3 regions of the Bradyrhizobium sp. LTSPM299 genome follow, and region 2 is predicted to be linked to each of the others. Evidence: predicted binding sites of a transcription regulator. Region 2 holds the regulator's gene; each other region holds the start of a gene.
What was found. The regulator LexA, encoded in region 2, represses DNA repair genes until DNA is damaged. The targets are predictions, from matches to a motif close to TGTTCNNNNTGTGTTCNG.
Positions count from the first base shown of each region.

Region 1: uvrA (excinuclease ABC subunit UvrA) is a predicted target of LexA. The motif match lies at 1,419-1,436, and genes of this name have one in related genera.
Region 3: UP10_RS12625 (helicase-related protein) is a predicted target of LexA. The motif match lies at 1,003-1,020, and genes of this name have one in related genera.

Region 1 is NZ_JYMU01000031.1:194,678-197,956, forward strand. Features, by position in the region: gene uvrA (excinuclease ABC subunit UvrA) at 1-1,329, opposite strand, end outside; gene UP10_RS18430 (outer membrane protein) at 1,588-2,247, opposite strand; partial or broken gene UP10_RS18435 (outer membrane protein) at 2,489-3,246, opposite strand.
Region 2 is NZ_JYMU01000031.1:63,298-66,576, forward strand. Features, by position in the region: gene UP10_RS44350 (hypothetical protein) at 1-76, opposite strand, end outside; gene UP10_RS17810 (hypothetical protein) at 254-472, opposite strand; gene UP10_RS17815 (hypothetical protein) at 621-1,049, opposite strand; gene lexA (transcriptional repressor LexA) at 1,213-1,917, opposite strand; gene UP10_RS17825 (molybdopterin molybdotransferase MoeA) at 2,136-3,279, opposite strand, start outside.
Region 3 is NZ_JYMU01000018.1:81,802-85,080, reverse strand. Features, by position in the region: gene UP10_RS12630 (DUF3108 domain-containing protein) at 1-639, shown strand, start outside; gene UP10_RS12625 (helicase-related protein) at 1,233-3,279, shown strand, end outside.

The DNA.
Region 1 (3,279 bases), 130 kb from region 2:
GCCCTCGCACGGCACGTCGGAGAAATACTTCGCCAGCTCCTCGCGCGCCCATTCGCTCTCGGTCTCGCGGTAGCGGCGGTTGATGTTGGTGACGACGCCCTCGAACGGTTTTTTGGTGTCGTAGGAGCGGACTCCGTCTTCATAGGAGAACTTGATCTCGTCCTCGCCGGAGCCGTGCAGCAGCGCTGCCTGCGTCTTCTTCGGCAAATCCTTCCACTTGGTGTCGAGCGCGAACTTGTAGTGCTTGCCGAGCGCGGTCAGGGTCTGGATGTAATAGGGCGACGATGATTTCGCCCAGGGCGCGATCGCGCCCTTGCGCAAGGTCAGCTCCTTGTCGGGGATGACGAGGTCCTCGTCGATATGCTGCTCGACGCCGAGGCCGCCGCAGGCCGGGCAGGCGCCATAGGGGTTGTTGAACGAAAACAGCCGCGGCTCGATCTCGGGGATGGTGAAGCCGGAGACCGGGCAGGCGAATTTTTCCGAGAACAGGATGCGCTCGGGCCCGCTCTTGTCGTGGATCTTTGCGGTCTTCTTGTCGGATTTCTTCTCGTCCGCAGCACCCGCCGGCGCGTCGGCATATTCGATCACGGCCAGGCCTTCGGCGAGCTTCAGCGCGGTCTCAAAGCTTTCGGCGAGGCGCTGGGAGAGGTCGGGGCGCACCACGATGCGGTCGACCACGACGTCGATGTCGTGCGGGAATTTCTTGTCCAGCGTCGGCGCCTCCGCGAGTTCGTGGAAGGTGCCGTCGATCTTGACGCGCTGAAAGCCCTTCTTGAGGTATTCGGCGAGCTCCTTCTTGTACTCGCCTTTGCGGCCGCGCACGACCGGCGCCAGCAGATAGAGCCGGGTGCCCTCGGGCAGATTGAGCACTCGGTCGACCATCTGCGAGACGATCTGGCTCTCGATCGGCAGCCCTGTGGCCGGCGAATAGGGCACGCCGACGCGGGCCCAGAGCAGGCGCATGTAATCGTAGATCTCGGTGACGGTGCCGACCGTGGAGCGCGGGTTCTTCGACGTCGTCTTCTGCTCGATCGAGATCGCCGGCGACAGGCCGTCAATCTGGTCGACGTCGGGCTTCTGCATCATCTCTAAAAATTGGCGCGCATAGGCGGAGAGCGACTCGACGTAGCGGCGCTGGCCCTCGGCATAGATGGTGTCGAAGGCGAGCGAGGATTTGCCGGAGCCGGACAGGCCGGTGAACACGACGAGCTTGTCGCGCGGAATTTCGACGTCGACGTTTTTCAGATTGTGCTCGCGCGCGCCACGGATCGTGATGGCGCGCGATGAGGAGCCGTTCTGCGGGCGCTTCGACTTGAGCACTTCATCCATAGCGGCAATTTCCGGGCGCGTGACGCGTGCGCCTTTTTGGGGCGCGCATCGCCGGTGATGCCGGGACCCTGCGCCGATGCTGTGAAGGCTGGAACGTAGGAAGAACGGCCAGGGATTTCCAGTGCCGAGTTGGGTCCATCAACGGATAGTTTGCCTGTTGGCAGCAGCCGTCAGCAGCAAGGGTTCCCACAAAGCAAAAAGGCCGGCGCGAGGCCGGCCTTTTCGTCACGATGTGATCGTGAGCTATCAGTCCTTCACTCAGTACTTGGCAACGATCGGGCCGCCAAAGTGATAGTTCACGCCGACCTGGACGCTGTGCAGCTTGAGGTCGCCGGAGGGAATGCCGAAGTAGGTCTCGCTGCCGAGGTCGCGATAGAGGTACTCGCCCTTGACCGACCACTGCGGGGCGAAGAACGCCTCGATGCCCGCGCCGACGGTCCAGCCGGAGTGGAAGTTGCTCTGTGACACGGTCACGCCGAGTGCGCTGAGACTGATCTTGTTGTCGATCCAGGCGTAGCCGCCGGTGCCGTAGAACAGCACCTGGTCGACAGCGAAGCCGATGCGGCCGCGAACGGTACCGAGCGCGTCGGTCTTGCTCTTCGCGGTGATGCCCAGCGCCGTAACCGAAGCGCTGACGTCAGCCCCACCGGCGTCGGCCTCAAGACCGTACACGATGTTGCCGGCCTGCCAGTTGTAGCCGACGGTGCCGCCGCCGAAGCCGCCGCTCATCTTCGGCGTGCCGGAGTCTTCGCTGGCATAGCCGCCGAAGCCGCCGACGTAGAAGCCGGTCCAGTTGTAGACGGCGGCCAGCGGCGGCGCCTTCACGTAGGGAGCCCGGGCCGCCATATCGGCAGCCATGGCGGGTGCAAACGCGCTCAGAACGAGCAAGCCGGCCGATGCCAGCAGAACATTCCTCATTTCAAAAATTCCCAGTCCCGTTTTGTGGTTTCCCTCCAAGACTTTGGAGGGCCTTTGGAGGGGAGCGTCGGCCGTGTTGCCTGACGTTGATGCGTGTCTATACGGACAAGACTGGAAATGGTGTAACCGCAGCGCAACAATGCACGGTAAACGTGCAGTTCGAGGCACCTGGGTAGTGCTTTTGGGCAACAAAAATGGCCGGCGCGAGGCCGGCCTTTTGCGGGTGGATCAGCCCACGCAATCAGTACTTCGCGACAACCGGGCCGCCCCAGCTGAAGTGATAGTTGAGGCCCGCCTTGACGGTGTGGAAGGTGTCGTTCCAGTCCGAGCGGTCGGCGGTCGCCGATGTGTATTGGATCGAGCCCTTGCCGAGATCGAGGTAGTTGTACTCGACCTTGGCCGACCAGTTCGGTGCGAACATGTATTCGACGCCGGCGCCGACGGTCCAACCCCAGCGTGTCTCGCTGGCGGAAACCGACGGAGGCACGAGCCCGGCACTGTAACGGTGCTGGATGTCGCCAACCGCGGCGCCGCCGCTGACGAACCACAGCGCGGGACCGTCGGCATAGCCGAGACGGCCCTTGATGTCGCCGAAACTGCGCAACGCCGTGTAGTAGGTGTCGAGCAAGCTCGGAGGCCCGACATTGATGACCGCTGAGCGGCCATTGATGCCGGACCAGTGGTAGTCACCCTCGAGGCCAAACACCGCGGGACCGGCCTGCCAATTGGTACCGATCACGCCGCCGACGAAGCCGCCGCTAGTGTCGTAGGTCTGGGTCCCGACGAAGGTCGGATCGTTCGGCGCGCCGCGGAAGGTTTCTTTGCTGGTCCCCAGCCGCCGCCACCCTGAACACCGACGTAGAACCCGCTCCAGTTGATCGCTGGAGCGACGGCCGGCGGCACCGGTGCCTTGGCCACTGTCGCCGGGGCGAGATCAGCCGCGGACGCGGAGGAGGCGCTGAGAGCGGCGAGGGTGGCTGCAACAAGAAGCTTTCTCATGGGATTCATCCCGCTTCGAATCTGCAATTCGGG
Region 2 (3,279 bases):
CCTCGGCGGCGAGTTCTTTCATGCGTTCCTGCCCGCGGAGGCCAGGATTGTTGGCACTCGTGAAACGACTGCTCATGGCAGCTCCTTTCGTTTTTGAGATGGTTGGAAGCCCGAGCACGGGCACAGGTCGCCGATCTCGCGGAGCGAGCCGGGATTCGAAGTTGGATGGTGGATTGGCGCGCCTATCAGGCGCGCGACATGCCTTGCAGGATTAGCTGCTCGAGTTGGGCTGCTGCCCATACGATTAGTCGGGTTAGGACGAAGGCCCGGTCGGCAGCTCGAACAAACCGAGGTGGTACTCGGCCGCGTCGGGATCAGCGTCGGGTATCTTGACGAGGGTGAAGGCGGCCTGGGGAAACTGCTCCCAGACCTTCAGGTCGGCGGCCGTCACCGTCAGCCAGCCGAACCGGAACATGTAGCGGCCCGGCTCCGTGACGCGTCCAGCCTTTTGCCAAGTGACCTTGTCGACCACCGCGCGTGTCCTTGTCGGACCGTGATGATGCGCCAAGGCGCCATTGGACGCAAATCCACAAATGCGCCCCGGAACGCTAAGTCCGGGGTCGCTGGAAATGACTTTGGTCACCCGCCGCGCGGAGGCTCATCCCGCGGCGATGATGGTCTCAACCCAAAAACAGCGACGCGAATACGGAGGGCCGCCGCTCCACGACCTTGGGCTCGCGCTCGACGGTCGACGCGACCGCCGGCAGCTGCAGCACGGTGACGCGCTGGCCTTCGCAGAGCTGGGTCACCAGCAAGCGGTTGCCGTCGGGGAATTCGACCGCATCATGATGGCGATCGGGAACGTCGGGCTCGACCTCGTTGAACACGCCGACGCGGTAGCCGATCGTCCGGGTCCAGAGCCAGCGGCCGTCGTAGCGGACGTTCTCGGCGAAGGCGAGCTCGGTGCCCGGACGCATGCACACCGCAACGGCGGGATCATGCTCCGAAGCAAAGCCGCGGGTCGACGTGCCGCGGAAGGTCGTGGTGATCAGCGTCTCTCCGACGACGGCGGGGCGCGATGCCACGGCGTGCAGACTATAGTCACACATCGGATGGCTCCTCATTTCGAGGTAGCGACCCGTGCCTCTCCTTGAGGCATAGGGCCTCTACCAGAGTGGACGATAGCGTACGATCTTCTTCCCGTTTCTGGGCGATTGTACGACTGACCGTGGAGCACTCCGATCACAAACGCGCTACAGCGCGTTTGCTGCCTCAGTACTTGCGATAGAGCCCGATCAGCTTGCCCTGGATCCGCACCCGGTTCGGCGGCAGGATGCGCACTTCATAGGCGGTGTTGGCCGGCTCGAGCGCGATCGAGGCGCCGCGGCGGCGGAAGCGCTTCAGGGTGGCTTCCTCTTCGTCGATCAGCGCCACCACGATATCGCCGGTGTTGGCGGTGTCGTTGCGCTGGATCAACGCCATGTCGCCGTCGAGAATGCCGGCTTCGACCATCGAGTCGCCGCGCACTTCCAGCGCGTAGTGCTCCCCGGAGCCGAGCATGTCGGGCGGGACGCTGATGGTGTGGCTGCGGGTCTGCAGCGCCTCGATCGGGGTACCGGCCGCGATCCGGCCCATCACGGGGACTGCGACCGGGCGGTTGCCGTCCTCCTCGGCCGTCATCGGCGCGGTCGAGCGTTTGCCGAGCGTGCCCTCGATGACGCTTGGCGTGAAGCCACGCCGGCCATTGCCGCCGCCGCCGGAGAGCTCGGGAAGCTTGATCACCTCGATCGCGCGGGCGCGGTTGGGCAGGCGGCGGATGAAGCCGCGCTCTTCCAGGGCCGTGATGAGGCGGTGGATACCGGATTTCGAGCGCAGGTCGAGCGCGTCCTTCATCTCGTCGAAGGAGGGCGGCACGCCGGCCTCTTTCAGACGTTCGTTGATGAAACGCAGAAGTTCGTACTGTTTGCGCGTGAGCATCTCGAGCATTCCCCCGGTTGGTAGCGTCGTTCGATTCCGAGACTTCAGAAGAAAGCCGGACCTCGGGAGCGCGAAACTCCGAGACGGACTCCCATTTGGTGACACCAGTACTCGAAACAAATCATGAACGGACACTATATGTTCGATATGTGTTCCGCAACCACTTAATTTCAGGTGAACGTAACTGGCACTCCCGATGCGCGGCTACCGCGAAGGCCTCACTCCGGCATGGTCAGGATCTCGCACGCCGCGCCCTTGGCGGCGGCCGGCGCGAACGGCGGGCGGATCAGAAGTGCCCGTGCCGCAGCGAGATTTCCCAACAGCGAACTGTCCTGCTGCGTGACCGGCGTTGCGATCAGCGTGCCGTTGTCGCGCTGCTCGAGCCGCGCGCGCAGATAATCCTCGCGCTGGTCGTTGGCGGCGAGATCGCGGCCGAGCAGGGCGCGCTCGCGGACATGATGAACCGTCTTGCGGCCGCACAGGCTGCGAATCAGCGGCACCAGAAACAGGAAGGCGCACACATAGGACGACACTGGATTGCCGGGCAGGCCGATCACCCGCATTCCCCCGAGACGCCCGTGCATCATCGGTTTGCCCGGCCGCATCGCGATCCGCCAGAACGCCATATTGACGCCCTCGGCCTCCAGCGACTGCTTGACCAGGTCGTGGTCGCCGACCGAGGCGCCGCCGGTGGTGATCAGGATGTCGGCCCCGACGTCACGCGCGCGGCGGATCCCCGCGGTCGTCGACGCCACAGTGTCGGCCGCGATTCCGAGATCGACGGTCTCGGCACCCTCGGCGCGGGCCAGCGCCCGCAGCGCATAGCCGTTGGAATAGACGATCTGGCCGGGGCCGGGGCGGGAGCCGGGCATTACGAGTTCATCGCCGGTCGCCAGCACCGCCACCTTCGGACGGCGGCACACCGGCAGCTCCGGATAGTTCATCGCAGCCGCAAGCGACAGCGCGCGGTCGGCCAGCAGACTGCCGCCTGCCAGCAGCACATCGCCCTCGTGGAAATCCACGCCGGCCGCGCGGATATGTCGTCCTTTGGCGGCCGCCTCGGTGATGGTGATGTGGTCGCCGTCGGTGCGGGTGTCTTCCTGGATGATGATCGCGTCGGCGCCGTCGGGGATCACGCCGCCGGTAAAAATCCGCACCGCTTCGCCGGCGCCGACCGTCCGCGCGAACGGCCGGCCGGCCGCGACCTCGCCGATCACCTTGAGCCGGGCCGACAGGTTGGCCGCATCGGCTGCGCGCACCGCATAGCCGTCCATCGCCGACATCGGCTGCGGCGGCTGGGTGCGCCGCGCCGCGATATCGCGCGCCAGCGTGCGGTGATAGGCGGCATCGAGCGCCACCATC
Region 3 (3,279 bases), on a different contig from region 2:
GCCGGGCTTCTGAAGGCGTTTTCCGGCGGCACCGGCACGGGGGCCTCGCAGGGGCGCGTCGTCAACGGCGCGCTGGCCGCCACCGCCTACACCGCGACCACCACCACTTCGAAGAAATCAGAAACCATCCGGATGGTGCTGGCCAACGGCAACATCAAGGATTTCGCGATCGAGCCGGAACCGCCGGTCGATGCCGACCGCATCCCGGTCACCGAAGCGCAGAAGAAGGGCGTGTTCGACCCGATGACCGGCTCGATGCTGCGCGCCCCCGGCAATGCCGACCTGATGAGCCCGGATGTCTGCCGCACCGGCGCCGGCGTGTTCGACGGGCGCATGCGCTACGATCTCAGGCTCGATTTCAAGCGGGTCGAGACCGTCAAGGCCGAGCACGGCTATCACGGCCCGGCGCTGGTCTGCGCGATCTATTTCGTGCCTGTTGCGGGCTACATCCCGGATCGCCCGGTCATCAAATACCTCGCCGCCCAGCGCAACATAGAGATCGCCTTCGTGCCGATCGCCGGCACCCGCATCCTGGTGCCGTTCCGCATGATGATCCCGACCCCGCTGGGTCCCGCGATGCTGGAAGCGACCTCGTTCGTGACCACGGCCGCCCCTCCGCGTGTGGCGAAGACGCAGTAGGGGATCTTCCCTTCTCCCCTTGTGGGAGAAGGTGGCGCGAAGCGCCGGATGAGGGGTTCTCTCCGCGGAGGCAGACCCCTCACCCGGCTTCGATGCTTCCGCATCGAATCCACCCTCTCCCACAAGGGGAGAGGGTACTTCGGAGGCGCTTCGCTTGCGTGCAACGAGACCACCGGAATCCAGTTGACTCTTGCCCGCTTCTGATTCGACTCGCTCGCATCTGGAATTTAACAAAATGGCACCCGTATCAGCCGCTTGTGGAGCCCTCGTAAACTTGATCTAGTGCCGCCGCATTGGAGTCCACGCGAGATGTTGCGGCGAACGGAACAGACTTGAAACGGAGTCACCGATTCGGCCGCGATTCGTTCCGGACTCGTTCCGATGTTTAAATCCGGCGCAGAGAGCGTCGCGTAATGGGACAAATTTGGCGCAGATGATGCCCACCATCGATCAGCTCAAGGTTTTCTCGTCATTGCGAGGAGCGAAGCGACGAAGCAATCCATATCTCCCGGTATGCCGCGCGATGGATTGCTTCGCTGTCGCTCGCAATGACGGCTGAAAGCGCCGGCCCATAAAAGAAACACCTGTAAAATATGGCTTTCTCACATTCGTTCGGACATGACCGCGCACCTGGCGCCGGCGTCACTGCCGTGCTTGGGCCGACCAACACCGGCAAGACGCATCTGGCGATCGAGCGGATGCTGGCGCATTCGTCGGGCCTGATCGGCCTGCCGCTGCGGCTGCTCGCGCGCGAGGTCTACAACAAGGCCGTCGCGCGCGTCGGCGTCGAAAATGTCGCGCTGATCACCGGCGAGGAGAAGATCAAGCCGAAGGCGCCGCGTTTCTGGGTTTCGACTGTGGAGGCGATGCCGCGCGATCTCGACGTCTCGTTCCTCGCGGTCGACGAGATCCAGATCGCCGCCGATCTCGAACGTGGCCACGTCTTCACCGACCGCATCCTCAACCGCCGCGGCCGCGACGAGACGCTGCTGCTGGGGGCTGCGACGATGCGCCCCATCATCGAACGGCTGCTGCCGGGCGCCTCTGTTGTCACGCGGCCGCGCCTGTCGCAGCTCGAATTCGCCGGCGACCGCAAGATCACGCGGCAACCGCGCAGGACCGCGATCGTCGCGTTCTCTGCGGACGAAGTCTACGCGATCGCCGAGCTGATCCGCCGCCAGCATGGCGGTGCGGCGGTGGTGCTGGGCTCGCTCTCGCCGCGCACACGCAATGCGCAGGTCGAGATGTTCCAGAACGGCGACGTCGATTATCTCGTCGCCACCGACGCTGTCGGCATGGGCCTCAATCTCGACGTCGATCACGTCGCCTTCGCCTCCGACCGCAAATATGACGGCTATCAGTTCCGCCGCCTGACGCCGTCGGAGTTTGCGCAAATTGCAGGCAGAGCAGGCCGCGCCACCCGCAACGGCACCTTCGGCACCACCGGCCGCTGTGCGCCGTTCGAGCCGGAGCTGGTCAACGCGCTGCAGAACCACACCTTCGACAGCGTGAAAATGCTGCAATGGCGGAATGCAAAACTCGATTTCGCCTCGCTCGGGGCGCTGCAGGTGTCGCTGGCGCTGCCGCCGGGCCATGAGGCGCTGACGCGGGCGCAGCCTGCGGAGGACCAGCGCGTGCTCGACCACGTCGCGCGCGACGGCGATGTGCGCGATATGGCGCATGGCAAAGCCGCCGTGGAGCGGCTGTGGGAGGCCTGCCAGGTTCCGGACTATCGAAAACTGGCACCGGCCGCCCATGCCGAACTCGTGACCACGCTCTATGGCTTCCTAATGCAAAAGGGGCGTATCCCCGGCGCGTGGTTTGCCGCCCAGATCGACCAGGCCAACCGCACCGACGGTGATATCGACACGCTGTCGGGCCGGATCGCGCAGATCCGGACCTGGACCTTCGTCGCCAACCGGCCGGACTGGCTGTCCGACCCGGATCACTGGCAGGGGACCACGCGGGAGCTCGAAAATAAATTATCCGATGCGCTGCATGAACGGCTCACGGAGCGTTTCGTTGACAGGCGGACCAGTGTATTGATGCGCCGCCTGCGGGAGAACTCAGTTTTGAATACGGAAATTGGCAAGACCGGCGAAGTGATCGTGGAAGGCCATGCCATTGGCCGCCTCGACGGTTTCACCTTTGCACCAGATGCGGCCGAAGCGGGCTCAGACGCCAAGGCGCTGCAGGCCGCAGCCCAGCAGGTTCTGGCGAAAGAGATCGACGCGCGTGCCGAGAAATTGAGCGCCGGCGCGGACGACCAGTTCGTGCTGACCTCCGACGGCACCATCCGCTGGACCGGCGACGCGGTGGCCAAGCTGGTCGCGGCCGAGGACGCGCTGCATCCGCGGCTGCGGATCATTTCCGACGAGCGGCTCAGCGGCGCACCGCGCGAGGCTGTGCAGACCCGGCTCGACCTCTGGCTCAAAACGCATATCGAAAAGCTGCTCGGGCCGCTGTTCGAATTGTCCAAGGCCGAGGATCTGCAGGGCATCGCGCGCGGCATCGCATTCCAGCTGGTGGAAGCGCTCGGCGTGCTCGAACGCGCGAAGATCTCGGCCGAGATGAAGGATCTCGACCAGCCGTCGCGCGCGACTTTGCGCAAATACGGCGTCCGCTTCGGCGCCTATCACA